DNA from 3 places in the Pseudomonas sp. NPDC090208 genome. Region 3 is predicted to be linked to each of the others. Evidence: riboswitches for the same ligand, from Rfam matches in the RefSeq annotation. Region 3 holds a riboswitch; each other region holds the start of a gene.
The links. A riboswitch is a leader RNA that binds a small molecule or an ion and turns the genes downstream of it on or off. The one in region 3 is predicted to bind cobalamin.
Positions count from the first base shown of each region.

Region 1: linked by a shared signal. The riboswitch ahead of ACIPL0_RS23920 (CbtB-domain containing protein) and the one ahead of cobO (cob(I)yrinic acid a,c-diamide adenosyltransferase) in region 3 are both predicted to bind cobalamin.
Region 2: linked by a shared signal. The riboswitch ahead of ACIPL0_RS30175 (ABC transporter substrate-binding protein) and the one ahead of cobO (cob(I)yrinic acid a,c-diamide adenosyltransferase) in region 3 are both predicted to bind cobalamin.

Region 1 covers NZ_JBIVCU010000016.1:118,463-125,859, reverse strand. The annotation lists gene nfuA (Fe-S biogenesis protein NfuA) at 1-125, shown strand, start outside; gene cobM (precorrin-4 C(11)-methyltransferase) at 342-1,088, opposite strand; gene ACIPL0_RS23930 (cobalamin biosynthesis protein) at 1,238-1,645, opposite strand; gene ACIPL0_RS23925 (CbtA family protein) at 1,642-2,361, opposite strand; gene ACIPL0_RS23920 (CbtB-domain containing protein) at 2,373-2,564, opposite strand; cobalamin riboswitch at 2,663-2,882, opposite strand; cobalamin riboswitch at 3,706-3,936, shown strand; gene cobW (cobalamin biosynthesis protein CobW) at 4,059-5,126, shown strand; gene cobN (cobaltochelatase subunit CobN) at 5,130-7,397, shown strand, end outside.
Region 2 covers NZ_JBIVCU010000031.1:7,246-14,642, forward strand. The annotation lists gene ACIPL0_RS30155 (NADP-dependent glyceraldehyde-3-phosphate dehydrogenase) at 1-127, opposite strand, end outside; gene ACIPL0_RS30160 (GGDEF domain-containing protein) at 637-1,761, opposite strand; gene ACIPL0_RS30165 (ATP-binding protein) at 1,876-3,327, opposite strand; gene ACIPL0_RS30170 (SDR family NAD(P)-dependent oxidoreductase) at 3,376-4,119, opposite strand; cobalamin riboswitch at 4,710-4,906, shown strand; gene ACIPL0_RS30175 (ABC transporter substrate-binding protein) at 5,046-6,047, shown strand; gene ACIPL0_RS30180 (FecCD family ABC transporter permease) at 6,104-7,075, shown strand; gene ACIPL0_RS30185 (ABC transporter ATP-binding protein) at 7,072-7,397, shown strand, end outside.
Region 3 covers NZ_JBIVCU010000010.1:55,108-62,504, forward strand. The annotation lists gene ACIPL0_RS17495 (NAD-dependent deacylase) at 1-513, shown strand, start outside; gene ACIPL0_RS17500 (C40 family peptidase) at 580-1,272, shown strand; gene ACIPL0_RS17505 (C40 family peptidase) at 1,361-1,897, shown strand; gene ACIPL0_RS17510 (PQQ-dependent sugar dehydrogenase) at 2,142-3,488, opposite strand; cobalamin riboswitch at 3,615-3,831, shown strand; gene cobO (cob(I)yrinic acid a,c-diamide adenosyltransferase) at 3,938-4,549, shown strand; gene ACIPL0_RS17520 (cobyrinate a,c-diamide synthase) at 4,546-5,841, shown strand; gene bluB (5,6-dimethylbenzimidazole synthase) at 5,999-6,649, shown strand; gene cbiB (adenosylcobinamide-phosphate synthase CbiB) at 6,646-7,397, shown strand, end outside.

The DNA of each region.
Region 1 (7,397 bases), on a different contig from region 3:
GCTGCGGCCAGGCCGACGTGACCCTCAAGGAAGGTATCGAGCGCACGCTGCTGGAGCGCATTCCCGAGCTGGCCGGCGTCCGTGACGTCACCGACCACACGCAGAAAGAAAACGCCTATTACTAAGCGTTTGCATCTGCATGAAAAAAGCCCCGACCGGTTCGGGGCTTTTTTGTGGGCGAACAGTTCTGACTGTCCGCGACGGTTGTAGGAGCTGGCTTGCCCTGCGAGCGGCGACGCAGTCGTCGTAAAACCGGAGCACGCGATTTATCTGAAACACCACGCTAGCCGGTTTTACGACTGCTTCGCAGCCGCTCGCAGGACAAGCCAGCTCCTACAGGTTCAGCGTCGGTACAGATGAGCATGGCTGGCACGATACAGCGACGACTCGCTGAACACCTCATTGCCCAGCACTCGCCCGACCAGGATCAGCGCGGTACGCCGGAATCCCTTGTTGCGCACCTTTTCTTCGATATCCGCCAGGGTGCCGACCACCCAGTCCTGATCCGGCCAGCTGGCGCGGTGAATCACCGCAATCGGGCAGTCCGCCCCGTAATGCGGGGTCAGTTCTTCGACGATATTGCCCAGATGCTTGACCCCCAGGTGGATCGCCATGGTGGTCTTGTGCTGCGCCAGATCGGCCAGCGCTTCGCCCTCCGGCATCGGGCTCTTGTCGGCATAGCGGGTCAGAATCACGCTCTGGGCAATGTCCGGCAGGGTCAGTTCGGTGCCGAGCAGGGCGGCGCAGGCGGCGGTGGCGGTGACGCCGGGAATGATTTCGAAAGGAATGCCCAGCTCACGCAGGCAACGAATCTGCTCGCCGATGGCGCCATACAGACTCGGGTCGCCAGAGTGTACGCGAGCGACATCCTGACCGTTTGCATGAGCAGATTTCATCAAGGCGATGATCTGTTCCAGGTGCAATTCGGCGCTGTTGGTCACCTGAACGGCTTGATGACCCTCCAGCACCGCTTCCGGCACCAGCGATCCGGCATAGATGATCACCGGGCAGGTACGGATCAGGCGTTGGCCTTTGACGGTGATCAGCTCCGGATCACCGGGGCCTGCGCCAATGAAGAAAACGGTCATGAAAACTCCGGGGAATATTAGGTGCTGGATCAGGCGCCCATGCGAACGGCGGGAGCGAATTCATTCGCGATGCGAAAGCTCAGACGACACATCGGTGGTGGTCTTGCAGGCCTCTCGCGAATGAATTCGCTCCCACGCAAAGCGCGTCGTCACAGGGTTGTCGCCAAGGCAAAGGTCGCTCGCGAGCTGTTGCGGCGCGGGATCATCAGCCTGGCAGGCGCGCCCGACAAGCGCGAAACCATCGCCAGCGCCGCGCTTTCGGCAACACCGTAGCAGCCGGTGTTGTCGAATGCGACCTGCGAGCGATGGCTCAATTGCGTCTCGAACGGTGCCAGTTCGGCAGCGCTGAAAAAAACCAGCGGCAGGCGCAGATGTTCGGCCAGTTCCAGCAACCCGGCCTCGGACGACTTGCTGTCGATGGAGGCGAGGGCGCTGATATCGGAAAGACGCACGCGCTGTTCCAGCAGACAGACATCGATCAACCCCATCAGCACCGACGCCGGGCAGCCACGCTGGCAGCCCAGGCCGATCACCATGGGGTTGCGACCTTCACTCATACGGCGTGATTGAGCTCGGACTGGGTCAGTTTGGCGTCGTGACGACGGAACAGCCAGGCGCTGATCACGCCCATGGCGACCCAGAACGCCGCGTTGGTCAGCCAGGAGGCGATCTTGAACTGGTGCTCCAGCTCTTCCGGCGCCAGTGCCGAATACACGGCCGGTTGCGGTGCGCCGATCAGGTGCGGCACCACCAGAATCGCCACGCCCAGTGCCTTGAGCAGCCAGTTATGGGCGAACACGATCAGCGCCAGACCGACAGCGGTGGAGGCGGCGGTGCCGATCCACCAGATCTGCCGTTGGGTCAGATCGGCAGCCGCGGTGCCCGGCAGTTCCGGCGGCAGGCCCATGGTCGGCGCGGCGACGAACACGGCGAAGCCCGCCAGGCCCCACAGTGCGCCCTGGCCGATGCTGCGCGGGGCGCGCAGGGTGTACAGCGCCGCCAGCATCAGCGAGAAGCCGACAGCGACCACCAGATTGCCGCCGGTGGTGGACAGAATGCGCTGCCAACCGTCTTCCGGCTCCCAGGCTTCTTCGTCATGGACATGGCCGGCCATGGCGCCTTCGGCATGTTCGTGGACTTCGACCGGTGCGGATTTTTCGTAGGTTTCCGCCTGCAGGATCAGCGGCGCGACCGAGAAGCTCTGAAACAGGGTCAGCAGCAGGGCGGCGAGCAGTCCGGTGAAACCGGCCGTTTGAGCGATTCGCTTGAACATGACGGCAGGTCTCAGTGGCAAGGGAAGGCGGAGCTGTGACGGGTGTCGTGCGCGGCGTTGTGTACGGCGTCGATGTGCGAGAAGCCGGCGAAGTAGACCAGGCAGGCACCGAGGATCATGGCGCTGACGGCGGAGGTCAGGCGCTGGGCCAGGGTGTTGGTGGTGGTGCTGGCGGTGGATGGGCTGGTAGTGCTGATCGACATGGCGCTTCCCTCGAAATGATCGGCGAACGGGAAGGCGCAAGGAAAACCGCTGACGAAAGTCGGCAGTCAACGCAACAGCGCCCGCCCACCGCGGGTTTGTTATGTAAAGGTCACTGGGCCGGTCTCCGGGCTTGCGAGGGGGCGTTGTGCACGCACCGTCAAGAATCGCCTTCCCATATCGCTGCCGACACAGTGGATCTGACTCTTCACTCGCTTACCGTTGCGGGGGCAGCACCGGACTTATGCGGACCTCAGGGGTCTGCATGCACCGGTTTCCCGTTTCACCCTGTGAAGGGCACCCGTAACAAGTTGTGTAGGAGACCACGGAGCGGGGTGGCCGTCAATCGGGGGTGTGTCTGACGTATTGCTGATCTGCTGACGCAGCCCTGTTTCGCCTCCGGCACGTTACGCAGACCCATGTAGGAGCTGGCTTGTCCTGCGAGCGGCGACGAAGTCGTCGTAAATCCTGTGTCCTTGGCGTGTCTGACACTCCGCTGAGTCTGCTAACGCAGCCTTGTTTCGCCTACGGCGAGTTACTTGGAAAAGCCCCAAGTAACCAAGGGCTTTCTTCCCCGCCATACGGTGCCTCGCTAATGCTTGGCATACCCTCACTCCGGCAATGCTCCGTGGGCCCGCCGCGAATGGGCCATCCATGGCCCACGCGGCTCTCGCGGCATCCATGCCGCTCGGCCCACTGCGCATCGCCTGCGTTCGGCCTTCTGGGACGGGGCCCCAAAATCAAAGGCCAGATCAAAAGCCGGCGAAACACAGACTCCCTGTGGGAGCGGGCTCGCCCGCGAAGGCGGGTTGTCAGATACCGCCACATCCCCGGACCAGCGAAAACCCACTGTGGGAGCGAATTCATTCGCGATGACCTTCCAGGCGATACAAAACCATCGTCATGAACACCCCATCGCGAATAAATTCGCTCCCACCGTTTCTCAGGGTGTCCGGCAAGTTCAGCACGCCACCAAGCCCTGTAGCAGCATGGCTCGCCCGCGAAGGCGTCTTTGGGATCGCCATCGCCAGCAAGCCGGACTGCTACAGAAAAGCGAAACGTAAACCCTGTGGGGCCGGCTTGTTGGCGAATGCTTCAGGCGGTCCTTCACGGTTTTCACATTGACCTTCACAAGGTCACTGCGTAGCCTTGCGCACTTGAGGTTCGCCCATCCGCCAACAGGCCGTGACGGGCGCTAAGAAGGGAATGCGGTCCGGACACCGTCCGGAGCACGCCGCAGCTGCCCCCGCAACTGTAATCGGTCATGTTCATTGCACAGCCACTGCGCGAGCGGGAAGGCGCGATGGATGTCAGTCGCTCGACGCGCACTGACCACCGTAAGCCAGGAGACCTGCCTCGAAGCGGACGTCACGTCCAAGCATTCTCACTACAACCGGGCGGGGTGATCCGGTGGCGAATCGAGCTGCGAGCCGTTTCTTTGCTGACGGTCGTGCGGCTCTCGTCCCGTTTGCCCGCCGCAAGCCCAAGGGCAAACGATGAAAACACTGGCCAAACTCCCCGTCACCATCGTCACCGGCTTTCTCGGCTCGGGTAAGACCACCTTGTTGCGGCACATGCTGGACAACGCCGAAGGCCGCCGCATCGCGGTGATCGTCAATGAATTCGGCGAGCTGGGCATCGACGGTGAAATCCTCAAGCAATGCACCATCGGTTGCACCGAGGAAGAAGCCATCGGCCGCGTCTACGAGCTGGCCAACGGCTGCCTGTGCTGCACCGTGCAGGAAGAGTTCTTCCCGGTCATGCGCGAACTGGTTGCCCGCCGTGGCGATCTGGACCACATCCTCATCGAAACGTCCGGTCTGGCCTTGCCGAAACCGCTGGTACAAGCCTTCCAGTGGCCGGAAATCCGCAACGCCTGCACCGTCGACGCGGTGATCACCGTGGTCGACAGCCCGGCCGTGGCGGCGGGCACGTTTGCCGCCTTCCCGGATCAGGTCGATGCCCAGCGCAAGCTCGATCCGAACCTGGATCACGAATCGCCGCTGCATGAGCTGTTCGCCGACCAACTGGCCAGCGCCGATCTGGTGATTCTCAACAAGACCGACATGATCGAGCCTGAAGCGCTGGCCGCCGTGCGTGCGGAAGTCGCTGAAGAGCTGCCGCCGGCGGTAAAAGTCATCGAGGCCAGCAAAGGCCAGTTGCCGATCAACGTCCTGCTGGGGCTGGGTGCCGAGTCGGAGCTGCACATCGACGGGCGCAAGACTCACCACGACGAGCACCATGACGACGATGATCACGACGACCACGATCATGACGCCTTCGACTCGATCTCCATCACGCTGCCGCAGGCCGACGAATCACTGCTGCTGGATGCCCTGACTCAGGCGGTGGTGCAGCACGGTATCCTGCGGGTCAAGGGCTTCGCGGCGATTCCGGGCAAGCCGATGCGCCTGCTGTTGCAAGGCGTCGGTACGCGCTTCGACAAGCACTTCGATCGTCCGTGGAAAGCCGACGAGCCTCGCGACACCCATCTGGTGCTGATCGGTCAGGAACTCGACGCCGCCGTGCTCGAAGCCCAACTGCGCGCCGCGCTGCAAGGCTAAGCCATGCACCTGCTGCGCACCCAGCCCGGCGGCTTTGTCCCGGACGACAGCATTGCCGATCTTGGACAGACCCCCGCCGAGCTGGTGATCCTGTGCAGCGGCGATTCCCATCTGGCGCTGCTGGCGGAAACCGCGCAGCAGTTGCCGGACGATTACCCCAGCCTGCGTCTGGCCAACCCGATGCAGGTGCAGAACCACGCTTCGGTCGACCTGTATGTCGACGAGGTGCTGCGCCACGCCAAGGTCATCCTGATTTCCCTGCACGGCGGCATCGGCTACTGGCGCTACGGCGTCGAGCGGCTGGTGGAACTGACGGCGGCTTCCAGAAAAGGCGGCGGCGTGAAACTGATTCTGGTGCCGGGCGACGACCGTCCCGACCCGGAACTCAGTGACCTCAGTACAGAGCCGGTCGAGGACCGCGAGCGGCTCTGGCATTACTTGCGACAGGGCGGCAAACACAACGCCCTGCAATTGTTCAATTGTCTCGCCAACCGCTGGCTCGGGCGCGATTACCCCTGGAGCGAGCCGCAGGCGTTGCCGCGCACGGCGATCTATCACCCGCAAAAGGCCAGTGCCGAACTGGCCGACTGGCAGGCTGACTGGCAAGCCGATCAGCCGGTGGCAGCGGTGTTGTTCTATCGCTCGCATTTGCAGGCGGCCAACACCGCGTTCATCGACGTGTTCTGTCAGCGCCTGCAGGCTCAGGGCCTGAACCCGTTGCCGATTGCCGTGGCAAGCCTGAAAGAGCCGGCCTGCCTCGACACGGTACAGGCCTGGCTGGACCAGACCGACACGGAAATCATCCTCAACACCACCGGTTTTGCGCAGTCCAGTCCGGAGGCGCCGCATTTACGACCGTTCCGTCGAAATATCCCGGTGATCCAGGCCATCTGCGCCCAGGACAACGAACCGGGCTGGATGGACAGCGAGCAGGGCCTCGGCCCGCGGGATCTGGCGATGCACATCGCCTTGCCGGAACTCGACGGGCGCATCATCAGCCGACCGATCAGCTTCAAGGATCTGGCCTGGCGCAGCGAGCGCAGCCAGTCCGACGTGGTCTGCTATCGGGCCCAGCCCGAGCGCATGGATTTCGTCGCCGAACTGGCGCGACGCTGGGTGTTGCTGGCGCGCACCGCCAATGCCGACAAGCGGGTGGCGCTGATTCTGGCGAACTATCCGACCCGCGACGGACGTATCGGCAATGGTGTCGGCCTCGACACCCCGGCAGCAGCGCTGAACATCCTCAAGGCCCTGCAGGCCGAGGGCTATCCGGTCGGCGAGCTGCCGCAGGATGGCACGGCGTTGATTCATGCGTTGCTCGGCGGCGTGACCAATGACCCGGACAGCCTCGATCAGCGACCATGCCAGCAAAGCATGGCGATGGACGAATACCTGGCGGCCTTTCGCGCCTTGCCGCAAGCCAATCAGGCGGCGGTGGTCGAGCGCTGGGGCCCGCCGCAAAGCGACCCGATGTGCCGCAATGGGCGGATGATGGTGGCCGGCCTGCGTTTCGGCCTGACCTTCGTCGGCATTCAGCCGGCGCGGGGCTACAACGTCGATCACAGCGCGGTCTACCACGACCCGGATCTGGTGCCGCCCCATGGCTATCTGGCGTTCTACTTCTGGCTGCGCAAAAGCTACGGCGCCCACGCGCTGATCCATGTCGGCAAGCACGGCAACCTGGAATGGCTGCCGGGCAAGGGCGTCGGTCTGTCGGAGCAGTGCTGGCCGGACGCGATTCTCGGACCGATGCCGAACATCTACCCGTTCATCGTCAACGATCCGGGCGAGGGCGCGCAGGCCAAGCGGCGGACTCAAGCGGTGATCATCGATCATTTGATGCCGCCGCTGACCCGCGCCGAAACCTACGGCCCGCTGCGCCATCTGGAGCAACTGGCCGACGAGTATTACGAGGCACAGCTGCTCGATCCGCGCCGTGCCCGCGAGTTGCAGAAAGACATTCTCGCGCTGGTGCGAGAAACCCATATCGATCGTGAACTGGCACTCGACGAAGGCCTGGACAGCGAAGCCGACGCAGCAATCTGGCTGCCGCGGCTGGACACCTATCTGTGCGATTTGAAGGAGTCGCAGATTCGCGACGGCCTGCATGTGTTCGGCGAGTCGCCAAGCGGGCGTCTGCGCATCGACACGCTGCTGGCGATGCTGCGCGTGCCACGGGGTGACGGTCGCGGCGCCCAGGGCAGTCTGTTGCGGGCATTGAGCCATGCGCTGGCGCTGGGTTTCGATCCGCTGGACTGTGTGCTGGGCGAT
Region 2 (7,397 bases), on a different contig from region 3:
CCTGCCACTGCCGCAATTCGCCGTTGACCAGATAATCCCGCTGCTCGATGGCCGGTCCCGCGCGGAACTGCTCGGGAATGTCTTCGGCGCGCGGGTACAGGTTGTCCAGGCGGTTTTGCAGGGTCATCGCTCTTTACCTCTTCCAGTCGGTAACAGGGTGAAACAGTTCAGCACACTACGCCACAGCGGCGCGGGAATGAAAAGGGTTGAGGCGAAAATGACAGAGACGCCAGGCCAATCACGATCAGTTTTTGATTTTATCGACGGCGTGCGAGAAAGCTCTGCTCGCGATCTGGCGCGAAGTGGCAGCAGGTTGTGTCAGACACACTGCGCGCACAGGATTTACGACGGGTTCCCCGCCGCTCGCAGGACAAGCCAGCTCCTACAGGTCATGAGTTCGCCGCACCGTAGCAGCATGGCTTGCCAGCGGCAGCGGTCTTGAAGACGTCAGCGCCGGTAAGCCGGACTGCTACAGGATTCGCGGCGTTCGCCGGGTTGGACGACAAACGCAAACCCTGTGGGAGCGGGCTTGCCCGCGAATGCGGTGTATCAGCCACCTGTAGGCGTCAGGTTGATCGCTATCGCGGGCAAGCGCGCCCCTACAGGAATGTGGTGCTTTGCCATTTGACGCGCAGTTCAGGCCACCGCCGTGCGGTTACGGCCCTGGGCCTTGGCCTTGAACAGCGCTTTGTCGGCGCTGCCGAGCAAGGCGTGGACGCTCTGGTCGGCAGCGTTCATCGAGGCGATGCCGAGGCTGGCGGTGATGCCTTCCATGTGTTCGCAAGGCAGCCGGGCGATGGCTTCGCGCAGTTGCTCGGCGGTCAGCTCGGCGTCTTCCAGCGAGGTGCCAGCGAGCAAGACGGCAAATTCCTCACCGCCCAACCGGCCACAGACATCGATTTCCCGCGCCGACTCGCAGATCACCGCGCCCACCTGGCGCAACACCTCGTCGCCGGCCTGATGCCCATAGGAATCGTTGATGAGCTTGAAGTGATCGATGTCCAGCATCAATGCACACAGCGGCAGATCGTTGCGCTTGCAGTCTTCCCAGGACTGTTCGGCTTGAAGGAAGAACGCCCGCCGGTTTTTCAGCCCAGTCAGCTCGTCAGTCTGCGCCGCGTGGCTGGCGATGCCGTGGGCGTACTCCATCTCGCGGGTCAGGCTGAACGCCTTTTCCATGGCCGCCGACAAGGTGTTGGTGGCGCTGGCGACGAACGAGGCAAACACTAGCGACGCCACAGCCATGCCGATCTGGGTCGACATCGGCTGCAGCAGCAACCAGAACGAGCACGGCAGTAACACCAGGCCAATCGACACCAGCACCATGGAGCGATAAGCCGAATAACACGACACCGCGCTGACCGACATGCCCACGGCAAACAGCAGCACCAGGGTTTGGGTCAGAAGATCGCCGCCGCTCATCAGCGCCACCGCGCCGCCACCCCAGATCGACGCCGACAACACCAGCGTCGCCCAGTAAATCGGCTCCCAGCGCTCCGGGGTGCGGGCATCGACGGGGCTGCGGAAATACACCAGCAACATCGCCAGCCGCAGGCAGGTGGAAGCCCCCAGCACGATCAGCCAGCGATACATCACCCCGTGGTCGACCCGGTCAAAGCACAGCCAGCTGAGCATCAATGCGCCCAACAGGCTGCCGAACACGGAAAAAAAGCTCTGGCGAAACAACAGGTGCATGCGATCGCTGCGCACCTGGGCCCGTATCAGGACATCACGCTCGTGTTGAATCTCAAGGACGTCCATTCGATCCGCCTGCTTTGTGTCACCGTGACAACGCGCGATTGTGGCATCGTGCTATGACGGTATACAACACAGGCAACTATAAACCGCGTTTATTTGGCATTGCGCCCTGCCCGATCAACGTGCCAGGTCAAAACGACGGGCGCCGGCAGCGGCATCACGGGCCAGGCTGAGCGCATATACCCGGCTGCTTTCGCTCATTCGATAGCTGACCTGGCCCTGCGCCGTCGGCGCGACCACGAGCAGCGAGGCGGCCACCAACCGTTCCAGAACCTCGACCTGCAGCGGCTGTTCCGGAGTGTCCTGCCCCACCGCTCGCAGCGCATCGTCGAGGCTGAAGCCGCCATCGAACGCTGCCAGTTGAACGAACACCCGCCGTGCGTCCTCTGCAATCAAGCCGTGACTCCAGTCCAGCGACGCCCGCAGGCTCCGTTGCCTGGCCGGCGCAGTACGGCGCCCCTGCCAGTCGAGACTCGCGACATCGCCCAATAATTCGGCCAGGCGCTGCAAGCCGAGGGTGCCGACCCGACGAGCAGCGATATTGATGGCCAGCGGCAGCCCTTCCAGGCGTCGGCAGATGTCGCCGATCAAGGCCACAGACGCATCATCCAGCACCAGATCGCTGCCCGTGCTTTGCGCCTGTTCGACAAACAGGCGCAGCGCCGGATACGCCAGCGCCTGTTCCGTGTCGACGTGGCCCGGAGAGCAGGCCAATGGCGGCAACGGGTAGACCCACTCACCCTCACTGCGCAGCGCTTCACGGCTGGTCAGCAGCAGGTGCAGCTCGGGGCAGGCGCCGATCAGTTGCTCACTCAACGCGGCAACGGCGTCGGCCAGATGCTCGCAGTTGTCGAGAATCAACAGGCTGCGGTGGCCGGCAAAATAGCCTGCGAGGGCAACGCAGGGATCGCCTTTGGGTTCGGCCAGGTCGAGCAATCGGCACAGGGTCCGGGGTAACCGCGCGCCCTCGCCTGCCACCACCGTCAGATCGAGATAATGCACGCGGCGCTCGAACGTCCAGAACGCCTCATGCCCAACAGCGACCGCCACACAGGATTTGCCACTGCCGCCCGGCCCGACAATCGACAGCAGGCGGCGCTGGTTCAGACTCGCGCCAAGGCTGGCGACAACCTGTTCACGCCCTGACAGTCGCACCGGCATCGGCGGCAACCCGCACTGCACCGGCCCCGCTGCTGTCGCGGCGCCCTCTCCAGCTGTCGGCGCCACGCGACGCCGGCTGACCCGGGCCACGAAGCAATAGCCGCGGCCCGGAATGTTGCTGACGTAATGCCCGCCGTCGACCGCATTGCCCAAGGCCTTGCGCAGGCTGGCGATGTTGACTCGCAGGTTGCTGTCATCCACCGCGCCGTCGCGCCAGGTCCGCGCAATCAGGGTTCGTTTGTCGACCACCTCGCCGGCGTGCTCGGCCAGCGAGATCAACAAATCCAAGGCGCGATTGCCCAAGGCAAACGGCTGGCCGTTCTTTTCCAGCCGACGCGTGCCCGGGTACAGCCGGAACGGGCCGAACTCCAGGACTTCATCGAACCGACAATTGCGGGCATCGCTCAACGGCGGCCTCCGTTTCCATGGAAAGACATTGAAAAGGGTCTGCGCCAATCAGCGCAGGGTGTAACCACCGTCGACGACGATGTCCTGACCATGGATGCTGCGCGCGGCGCTGGAGAGCATGAACAGGATCACATCGACCACCGCCGCCGGTTCCAGAAAGCGGCCATCGAGCAGACGCGCGTTGACCGCCTGGGCCACAGCATCCAGTTGCTCGCCGGGCAGGCCGAGCGATCCCCAGATCGGCGTTGCGGTCGGGCCCGGCGACACCACGTTGACCCGCACACCGGCGCCGGCCAGTTCCACTGCCAGCGTGCGGGCGTGGGCGCTGAGGGCAGCTTTCGACGCGATGTAACCGGCCAGCCCCGGAAAAGCCAGTGCCGAGAGGAAGGTGCCGATGAACACCACTGACGCCGGAGCGACCAACTGGCTGCGCAACGCGGCCAGGGTGTTCAGCGCACCCTCGCCGTTGACCGTCCAGTTGCGCTGAAAGCCGGTGGAATCCAGACCGTCGGCCAATAACGCCACGCCCGCGTTGGGCACCAGATAATCCAGCGGTCCGAGGGTTTTCGTGTAGTCGGCCAGACGCTGCAGATCCTCGGCGTCGGTCACGTCTCCCGGCAGGTAATGCAGGCGTTCGTCGTAACGGCCTTTCAGTGCTTCAAGCCCACCGGCACGGCGCGCCATCGCCACCACATAGGCGCCGCTGTCGAGCAGGCGCTCGGTGAGAACCAGACCGATGCCGGAGCTGGCCCCGGTGACCACGGCCAGACGATCGTTGAATTCACTGTTCATATCGCGTTCTTCCTGAGGGCTGAGACAGAAAAGGCATTCCCCGGGGGTGGTTTCAGGATTCGTGCCATGTCTTAAAACTCAGAAAAACAAGGGGTTGGGCGAGATTGCGGTTAATTTGACTCACGATGATCTGCGGTCATAAAGACTCTGCGGGGTCGTTATGACTACGTGGGCCAGCCTGGCGAGGCGGCGTTGCCTGACCGGACGCTTTCGCGGGCAAGCCCGCTCCCACAAAGGCGTTGGTGATATTGGCGTAGCAGTCCGGCTTGCCGGCGGTGACATGCCAGGCCCCCACCGCTGGCAAGCCATGCTGCTACAGGTTTTGGATTGCTCACCCGTCAGGCGGCAAACACAGCATTTTGTGGGAGGGAGCCCTGCTCGCGAAGGCGGTGGGTCAGTCAACACAGCATTGACCGGGATGACGCTTTCGCGAGCGGGGCTCCCTCCCACGGGTTATGTGTCGTTCAGATGATTTCTGCATGACACCAGCCCCTGTAGCAGTCCGGCTTGCCGGCGGTGACATGCTTGAGATCGCCAACACCGGCGCTGCGGGTTCACCGTCGTCGAATTCGCCTCCACAGATCGAATCGTTTAGTATCCCCGCCGCCGGTTTCCACACGGAATTAATAGGGAATCCACGGGCCAGCGGCATCGGCTCAAACGGAACTGTCCCCGCAACTGTAGGCGCCGAGCCTGCTCCACGATTGCCACTGGGTTGATCCCGGGAAGGCCGGAGCATGGCGATGAAGCGTCAGTCAGGAGACCTGCCGGCAAGCGTCAATCATCCACCGGCGGGGTGTCCGGGAAGGACATCCGTCTGCGCCGCGTGCGCGATCTGCCCTTGCCCTGCGTTTTTTGCAGCAAGTCGGGATGTGCTTTCCAGTGCCTGCCTCACCGGCCAACGGGTTTACTGGAGATCACCTTTCATGTCGCTGCGCCGCCTTGCTTCCCTGCTTCTCGCCCTGCCCCTGTCCGGCGCGGCATTCGCCGACTCGACGCACTATCCCTTGCACCTCGACAACTGCGGCATGCCGCTGACCTTCGCCAAGGCGCCCGAGAAAACCGTGACCATCGGCCAGGCCGCCAGCGAAATCCTCTATGCCCTCGGCCTGGGCGAGCACATGGTCGGTACCTCGCTGTGGTTCAACCCGGTACTGCCACCGTTCAAGGCGGCCAACGACAAGGTCGAACGCCTGGCCGACAACGCGCCGAGTTTCGAATCGGTGATCGGCAAACGTCCCGATCTGGTGCCGGTGCAGTTCGAATGGATGGTCGGCCCCCAAGGTGCGGTCGCCACCCGCGAGCAGTTCCAAGACCTGAAAATCCCGACCTACATCCTGCCGTCCGACTGCGAAGGCAAGGACAATCTCGTCGGCGCCGACGGCACGCGGCTGCAGGCTTTCCGCATCGACACGCTGTACAAGGGCATCGCCCAACTGGCGGAAATCTTCGACGTGCAGGACCGCGGCCAACAACTGATCGACGGCTACCGGGCACGTCTGACCAAGGCTGTCGAGCAGGCAAAAGCCCATGACGACAAGCACCCGTCGGTGGTGTTCTGGTTCTCCAGCGCCGACCTCAAGGTCGATCCGTACGTGGCCGGACGCAAAGGCATTCCCAACTTCATGCTCGATACCCTGGGCATGCGCAACGTCGTCGACTCCGATGAGGAATGGCCGACCGTGGGTTGGGAAACCATCGCCAGGGCCAACCCGGACATCATTGTCATCGCGCGAATGGACCGCCGCCGCTTCCCGGCGGATGACCATGAGAAGAAGCTGGCGTTTCTCAAGTCCGACCCGGTCACCCGCAACATGGACGCGGTGAAAAACAATCGCATCGTGATCATGGACGCCAATGCCATGGAGTCCGGCGTACGTCTGTTCGACGGCATCGAACAACTGGCCCAGGCCACCGCCGGGCAATGAGTCGCGAGCGCTTGCAACGCCTGCTCGGTCATGGTCTGTGGGTCGGCATCGTGTTGATGCTGGCGATCATTGCCGGGGTCGCCATCGGTGAAACCACCATCGGCCTGCCAACGATTTTCCAGGTGCTGGCGAACAAATTGTGGGCGGCGGGTTATCCGCTCGATCCCATCGACGAGGGCATTGTCTGGAACTATCGGCTGACCCGCGCCATTGTCGCGGCAGCCTGCGGTGCCGGGTTGGCGGTGGCCGGCGTGGTGTTGCAGTCGCTGTTGCGCAACCCGCTGGCCGACCCTTACCTGTTGGGGATTTCTGCAGGCGCGTCGACCGGCGCGGTGCTGGTGGCGATCATCGGCTTCGGCGCAGGAGCTCTGTCACTGTCGGCCGGTGCCTTTATCGGGGCGATGGCGGCGTTTGCTCTGGTCGCCCTGCTCGCCCGTTCCTCTCAAGGACAGAACAGCGCCGGACAGATCATCCTCGCCGGAATCGCCGGATCGCAGTTGTTCAATGCGCTGACAGCATTTCTCATCACCAAATCCGCCAGCGCCGAACAGGCACGCGGCATCATGTTCTGGCTGCTGGGCAACCTCAGCGGCGTGCGCTGGTCGTCGGTATGGCTGAGCGTGCCAGTGGTGCTGGCCGGGCTGCTGGTCTGTGTCTGGTATCGCCGGGCGCTGGATGCCTTCACCTTCGGCGCCGATTCGGCGGCCTCGCTGGGGGTGCCGGTGCGCCGGGTGCAGGTGATCCTGATCGCCAGCGCAGCGCTGGTCACGGCGGTACTGGTGTCGATCGTCGGCTCCATCGGTTTCGTCGGGCTGGTGATTCCCCACGCGGTGCGCATGATCGCCGGGGTCCGCCACAGCCGCCTGCTGCCCCTCAGCGCCTTGAGCGGCGCGCTGTTTCTGATCGCTGCCGATGTGCTGTCGCGCACGTTGATCAAGGGTCAGGTGTTGCCGATCGGCGTGATCACCGCGCTGGTCGGAGCGCCGGTGTTTGCCTTGATCCTGATCCGTGGGAGCCGCAGCCGATGAACGCGTTCAACGGGCAGACCTGTGCCTTGCAAGGCCAGCGTTTGAGTTATGCGATCAAGGGTTCGCCGTTGCTCAGCGAGGTGAACCTGAGTATTCATACCGGCGAAAACCTCGGCATCGTCGGCCCCAACGGCTCCGGTAAATCGACCCTGCTGCGGTTGCTGGCCGGGCTGCTGAAGCCTACGGCGGGCGAGGTTCGTCTGGGCGATCAAGCGCTGTCGAGCCTGAAGCGTCGCGACATCGCCCGGCAACTGGCGCTGGTGGAGCAACACGCGGAAACCGGCGATGCGATCAGCCTGTTGCAGGCCGTGGAGCTGGGGCG
Region 3 (7,397 bases):
GCGGCGCATTATGCGATCGCGCAATTGCAGCGACACAAACCGCAGTGCTGGGTGCTGACGCAGAACGTCGACGGTTATCATCGCGCGGCGGGCAGCCCGCCGGAGCGACTGATCGAAATCCACGGGCAGATCGCGCCGCTCTACTGCCAGTCCTGCGGCGCCGAAGACCCGCTATTGAGCGAACACCTGCAGCGGCCGTTGCCGCCGTTGTGCGCGCAATGCCATGGCGTGCTGCGGCCACCGGTGGTGCTGTTCGAGGAAATGTTGCCGGAGCTGGCACTGAATGTGCTGTATGAGGAGATGGCGAAAGGCTTCGATGCTGTTTTAAGTATCGGCACGACCGCCAGTTTCCCGTATATTCACGAGCCGATGCTGCGCACGCGAGTCACGGGAGGCTTTACCGCCGAGATCAATCCTTCACCGACTGATCACTCCGCGCACATGGACGCGTCGTTAAGATGCCGAGCCTTAGATGTCATGGAGTTACTGGTAAGTCACATTTGTGTCGATTGAATTTGCAAATGATGACGATAGAAGGCATAGTCTCGGCTTCTTTACACATTAGCCACGGTCGTGCCCATGCTGAATCGCTTCGCACCCCTCGTGCCTCTCGCACTCGTTACGCTGCTGTTCGGCTGCGCGGCCCAGATGCCAGCGTCGCAACAACAGTCGCAGAATCAGATGAAGGATTCTGTCACCGCTCAAAGCGCCGCCAAGCGTGCCGATTACGCCTCTTCCGTTCTGGATGACGAAATCGCCACCGAAGATGAGCTGGCCCAGTTCGCTGACAACAAGCCTTACCAGTTGCCGGTACTGGCTGACAGCATTCTCGAGCGTGGCAAGTCGCTGATTGGCACCCGATACCGTTTCGGTGGTACCTCGACCACTTCCGGTTTCGACTGCAGCGGTTTCATCGGTTACCTGTTCCGTGAAGAGGCCGGCATGAGCCTGCCGCGTTCTTCCCGCGAAATGATCAACATCGATGCCCCTCTGGTCAAACGCAACGACCTCAAGCCAGGTGACCTGCTGTTCTTCAGCACCGCAGGCCGTGGTCGCGTCAGCCATGCCGGCATCTATCTGGGCGATGACCAGTTCATCCATTCCAGCAGCCGCCGCAGCGGTGGTGTGCGTGTCGACAGTCTCGACGACGCCTACTGGGCCCGTACGTTCATCGAAGCCAAGCGCGCGCTGGCCATGGCACCCGGCAAAGGGCCAGAAACCACGACCGCGATGTCCTCGACTACACTTAAACACCCGCGTCCACATCGTTGATATTAAAGCGTGCAACCGGGGAAACCCCGATTGCACGTTGCTTCGGCTCCCGGCAGAGTAAGCCGCATCCTCAAAGGTTGTTGTGTTTATGTCGATTACGGTACGCCTGGCTGTTGCTTCTCTGGCTGTATTGCTGGCCGCCTGTTCCAGTAATCCACCGCCATCCCCACCCAAGGTCGTTTCCCGGCCTGTGGTATCTGCTCCCTCCCAGTTTTCTTCTCCGCTCGCCGATGACGTACTGCTGCGTGCCATCGGGCTGGTCGGCACGCCCTATCGCTGGGGCGGCAACACGCCGGATTCCGGTTTCGATTGCAGTGGTCTGATCGGCTACGTGTATCAGGGCGCCGCAGGCATTACCTTGCCGCGCTCGACCCGCGAGATGATCAACCTGCGCGGTCCGGACATCGATCGCAGCGAGTTGCAGACCGGTGATCTGGTGTTCTTCGCCACCAACGGCGGCTCCAACGTCAGCCATGCCGGTATCTATGTCGGCGAAGGCCGCTTCGTCCATGCCCCGGCCACTGGCGGCACGGTCAAGCTGGACAGCCTCGACAAGCCCTATTGGCAGAAAGCCTGGCTGAACGCCAAGCGAGTGATCCAGCCGTCGAATCTGGCGCGGCAATAAGGCTATTTCGGGGGACTGGCTTGTGTCGCGGTCGATGTAGGAGCTGGCTTGTGACACGGTCGATGTAGGAGCTGGCTTGTCCTGCGACCGGCGACGAAGTCGTCGTAAATCCGGCAAGCGCGGTGTGTCAGGAATGCATAGTCGTCAGGATTTACTGCCGGTTCCCGGCAGGTCGCAGGGCAAGCCAGCTCCTACAGGGCGCGCGGCGCCCATTGCACAGGCGCCGCATGTGCGAGGCGCCGCGTCATTGGGCTGTATTGCTCGCCTGCACCGTCCGCGCCGCTGTTACCCGCCAGATCACATTGCCGACATCGTCGGCCACCAGCACGCCGCCTTTGTTGTCGTTGACCACCCCCACCGGGCGGCCCTGGGCTTTTTCGTCGGCGTTGAGGAAGCCGGTCAGCAGATCCACCGGGGTGCCGCTCGGCTTGCCGTCCTTGAACGGTACGAACAGCACCTTGTAGCCGCTGTGGGGTTTGCGGTTCCACGAGCCGTGCTGGCCGACGAACAAACCTTCGTTGAACGGCGCCGGCAGCGACTTGCCATCGGCGAACGCCAATCCCAGTGACGCAGTGTGCGGGCCGACCGCGAAGTCCGGGGCGATGGCTTTCTGCACCAGCTCAGGATTCTGTGGCGACACCCGCACATCGACATGCTGGCCGTAATAACTGAACGGCCAGCCATAAAAGGCGCCGTCTTGCACCGAGGTCACGTAATCGGGCACCAGGTCGCTGCCGATTTCGTCACGCTCGTTGACCGCCGTCCACAGCTTGCCGGTGTGCGGGTCCCAATCCATGCCGTTGGGGTTGCGCAGGCCGGAGGCGAATATCCGGTGATTGCCGGTGGCAGCGTCCACTTCCCAGATCGCCGCCCGGCCTTTTTCCGCGTCCAGACCGTTTTCACCGACGTTGCTGTTGGAGCCGACGGTGACATACAGCTTGCTGCCATCAGGACTGGCGATGACGTTCTTGGTCCAGTGGTGATTCAGTGTGCCGCCGGGCAGGTCAGTCACCTTCAGCGGCTCGCCCTTGATCGAGGTGGCGCCGGGTTCGTAGTTGAAACGCAGCAGGCGGTCGGTGTCGGCGACATAGAAATTGTTGCCCACCAGGGCCATGCCGAATGGCGAATTCAGATGGTCGATGAACACCGTACGGGTTTCGGCGACGCCGTCATGGTCCTTGTCGCGCAGCAGGGTGATGCGGTTGGCGCTCGGCACGCCGGCCCCGGCGCGGCCCATGACTTTCTTCATGACCCAGCCACGAATGCCCTTGCCGTCATCGGGTTTGGGCGGGGCGTTGGTTTCCGCCACCAGCACGTCGCCGTTGGGCAGCACGTAGAGCCAGCGCGGGTGATCAAGGTTCTTGGCGAAGGCGGCAACCTGGGTGCCCGGCGCTGCCGTCGGTTTCGCGCCTGTCGGCCAGCCGACTGCCGGGGCGATGTTCACCGTTGGAAACAGCGTCTTGTTCGGTTCCGGCAGCTGCGGCGACGGCCCCATGCCGTCCGCGACCTGCAGCCGGGAAGATTCGCCGCAGGCGGCAAGGCCGGCGGCGAGCAACAACACAACGACAACCTGGGGTCTGAGCGTGAGCATGGTCGATCTCCATTTCGTCGCCACCAGTCGACGGCGTCTTTATGAATAGAGGTGCAGGCGCTGTCGGGGGTTCAATGGCTGAACCGAATCACGGGTTCGATTGACGCTCCGGGGTCAACCCTCTAACCTTCGCCGATTGTTTCAGGTGCCCCGCCAGTCGGGGTGAAACAGGGAAGCCGGTGCGTGACTCGCTGCACCATCCCGGCACTGCCTCCGCAACGGTAAATGAGTCAAGGCCACGCACGGTGCCACTGTGTTTTCGGACATGGGAAGGCGCGTGGCTCGCGCGAAAGTCGCACGTCGCTCATGAGTCCGGAGACCGGCCTGATCCATCCGAACAGCATCACGGAGGGCGATGCTCTGCGCGGGCCCGGCCTTGTCCGGCGCCTGCTGTCAGTCTTTGCCCGCGTCTGCCGTGTGCCACACCTGCCCTCAAGCGGAGAGCTGAGATGAGCGAATCCACCGAACGTGACGAACGCCACCTGGCGCGCATGCTGCGCAAAAAGGCCGTGATCGACGAGCGCATTGCCAGCGCACCCAATGAATGCGGCCTGTTGCTGGTATTGACCGGCAACGGCAAAGGCAAGAGCAGCTCCGCCTTCGGCATGCTCGCCCGGGCGATGGGCCACGGCATGCAGTGCGGCGTGGTGCAGTTCATCAAGGGCCGCAACGCGACCGGCGAAGAACTGTTTTTCCGCCGTTTCCCCGAGCAGGTGCGCTACCACGTCATGGGCGAAGGTTTCACCTGGGAAACCCAGGACCGTCAGCGCGACATCGCTGCTGCCGAAGCCGCCTGGGGGGTGACCCGGCAATTGCTGCAGGACCCGGGCGTCAGTCTGGTGATCCTCGATGAACTGAACATCGCCCTCAAGCATGGCTATCTCGATCTGGATCAGGTGCTCAGCGACCTGCAGGCCCGTCCGCCGATGCAACATGTGGTGATCACCGGGCGTGGCGCGAAACAGGAACTCATTGACCTGTCCGACACCGTGTCGGAAATCGCCATGGTCAAGCACGCGTTTCAGGCCGGTATCAAGGCACAGAAAGGCATCGAACTGTGAGCGAGCCCAGACAGTGTCCCGCGGTGTTGATCGCCGCGCCGGCGTCCGGTCAGGGCAAGACCACCGTGACCGCCGCGCTGGCGCGCCTGCACCGCAATCTGGGGCGCAAGGTCCGCGTCTTCAAGTGCGGGCCGGATTTTCTCGATCCGATGATTCTCGAACGGGCCAGCGGCCATCCGGTGTACCAGTTGGACATGTGGATGGTCGGCGCGGAAGAAAGCCGTCGGCTGCTGTGGGAAGCGGCCGCTGAAGCTGACCTGATCCTCATCGAAGGGGTGATGGGCCTGTTCGACGGCACACCGTCCAGCGCCGATCTGGCCCGGCATTTCGGTGTGCCGGTGCTGGCGGTGATCGACGGCACGGCCATGGCCCAGACCTTCGGCGCCCTGGCGTTAGGACTGGCGCGCTATCAGGCAGACCTGCCGTTTGCCGGTGTACTGGCCAACCGCGTCGGCACCGTGCGCCACGCGCAGTTGCTGGAAGGCAGCCTGACCGAAGGATTGCGCTGGTATGGCGCGCTGTCGCGGGACACCGGTATCGAACTGCCGAGCCGCCACCTGGGCCTGGTGCAAGCCAGCGAGCTGAACGATCTGGATGTGCGTCTGGACGCCGCTGCGGAGGCGCTGGCCAGCACCTGCGACGCGACCTTGCCGCCAGCGGTGACTTTCGCGGCGCCCGATTTTGTGACCCCCGAGCCTTTGCTGGCCGGGGTGCGCATTGCCGTGGCCCATGATGAAGCCTTCGCCTTCACCTACGGCGCCAGCCTCGACCTGTTGCGCAACATGGGCGCCGAGCTGAGCTTTTTCTCGCCGATCCGCGACCGCGAACTGCCACCGGCCGACAGCCTGTACCTGCCCGGAGGTTATCCCGAGTTGCATCACCGGACCCTGGCGCAGAACACCTCGATGCTCGACGCCATCCGTGCTCACCACGCCGCAGGCAAGCCGTTGCTGGCCGAGTGTGGCGGCATGTTGTACCTGCTCGATGCGCTGACCGATGTCGATGGGCAGCGCGCCGAACTGGTCGGCCTGCTCGACGGCGAAGCGGTGATGCAGAAGCGTCTGGCGGCACTGGCGTTGCAGGCGGTGGAGTTGCCGGAAGGCACGCTGCGCGGGCATACCTATCACCATTCCCTGACCAGCACCGAATGGACGCCGATTGCCCGGGGTGTCAGTCCCAACGGCGGGCGCGGCGCCGAGGCGGTGTATCGGCAGGGGCGGATGACGGCCTCGTACGTGCATTTCTATTTCCCGTCGAACCCCCGGGCGATGGCGGCGCTGTTGAAGCCATGACGTTCGCAGCGAAACCTTGTGGGAGCGAATTCATTCGCGATGAGGCATGCCAGGCAATGCGGCTGTATCGAATGCAGCTGTATCGACCGTGCGGACCTCTCGCGAATGAATTCGCTCCCACAGCCGAACCTGCTCATCTGGCAAATGGAGGCTTGTCATGACTGACCACGCCTTCAACGACGCCGAACGCGCGGCGGTGTACCGGGCGATTGCCGAGCGGCGGGACATGCGTCACTTCAGCGGCGGCACGGTGGCACCCGAATTGCTCGCACGTTTGCTGGCGGCGGCCCATCACGCGCCGAGTGTCGGCCTGATGCAGCCATGGCGTTTCATCCGCATCAGCGACCGCGCCTTGCGTGGGCAGATCCAGGCACTGGTCGAGGCCGAACGGGTGCGCACTGCCGAGGCGTTGGGCGAACGCTCCGATGACTTCATGAAACTCAAGGTCGAAGGTATCAACGACTGTGCCGAGGTGCTGGTTGCCGCGCTGATGGACGATCGGGAAAAACACATCTTTGGCCGACGCACCTTGCCGGAGATGGACATGGCGTCGCTGTCCTGCGCGATCCAGAATCTCTGGCTGGCGGCCCGGGCCGAAGGGCTGGGCATGGGCTGGGTGTCGCTGTTCGAACCTCAGGCGCTGGCCGACCTGCTGAAGATGCCAGCCGGTTCAAAGCCCCTGGCGGTACTCTGCCTGGGGCCGGTCAAGGAATTCTATCCGGCGCCGATGCTGGTACTGGAAGGCTGGGCGCAGGAGCGCCCGCTACAGGAACTGCTGTACGAGAACACATGGGGAGTGAATTCATGAGTGTGGCGTTATTGAGTGTCGCCGGGGTTGCGCTGGATGCGCTGCTTGGCGAGCCAAAACGAAACCACCCGCTGGTGGCGTTCGGCAGGTTCGCCGAGCGCATCGAGCAACGTTTCAATGCCGGCGGCCGAGGCTGGCGCAGCCATGGCGTGACCGCCTGGTTTATTGCGGTGATTCCGCTGACCCTGCTGGCCACCGCATTGAGCTGGCTGCCTTGGATCGGCTGGCTGGTGGAGGTGCTGGCGCTGTACTGCGCGCTGGGGCTGCGCAGCCTCGGCGAACATGTCGAGCCGGTGGCGCGCGCGTTGCGTGGCGATGATCTTGAAGAAGCCCGCCGCCGCGTGGGTTATCTGGTCAGCCGCCAGACCTCGGAGCTGGACGCCACTCAGGTCGCCCGTGCCGCCACCGAGTCGGTGCTGGAAAACGGCAGCGACGCGGTGTTCGCGGCGATCTTCTGGTTTGCCGTGCTCGGTGCGCCCGGCGTGGTGCTGTATCGCCTGAGCAATACGCTGGACGCCATGTGGGGCTATCGCAACGAGCGTTTCGAGCGTTTCGGCTGGGCGGCAGCGAAAATCGACGACCTGCTGAACTACATTCCGGCCCGCCTGGTGGCATTGACCTACGCACTGCTCGGCAAGACCCGACTGGCGCTGCGTTGCTGGCGCACTCAGGCGCCGAAATGGGACAGCCCCAACGCCGGGCCGGTGATGGCTGCCGGTGCTGGTGCGCTGGGCGTTGAATTGGGTGG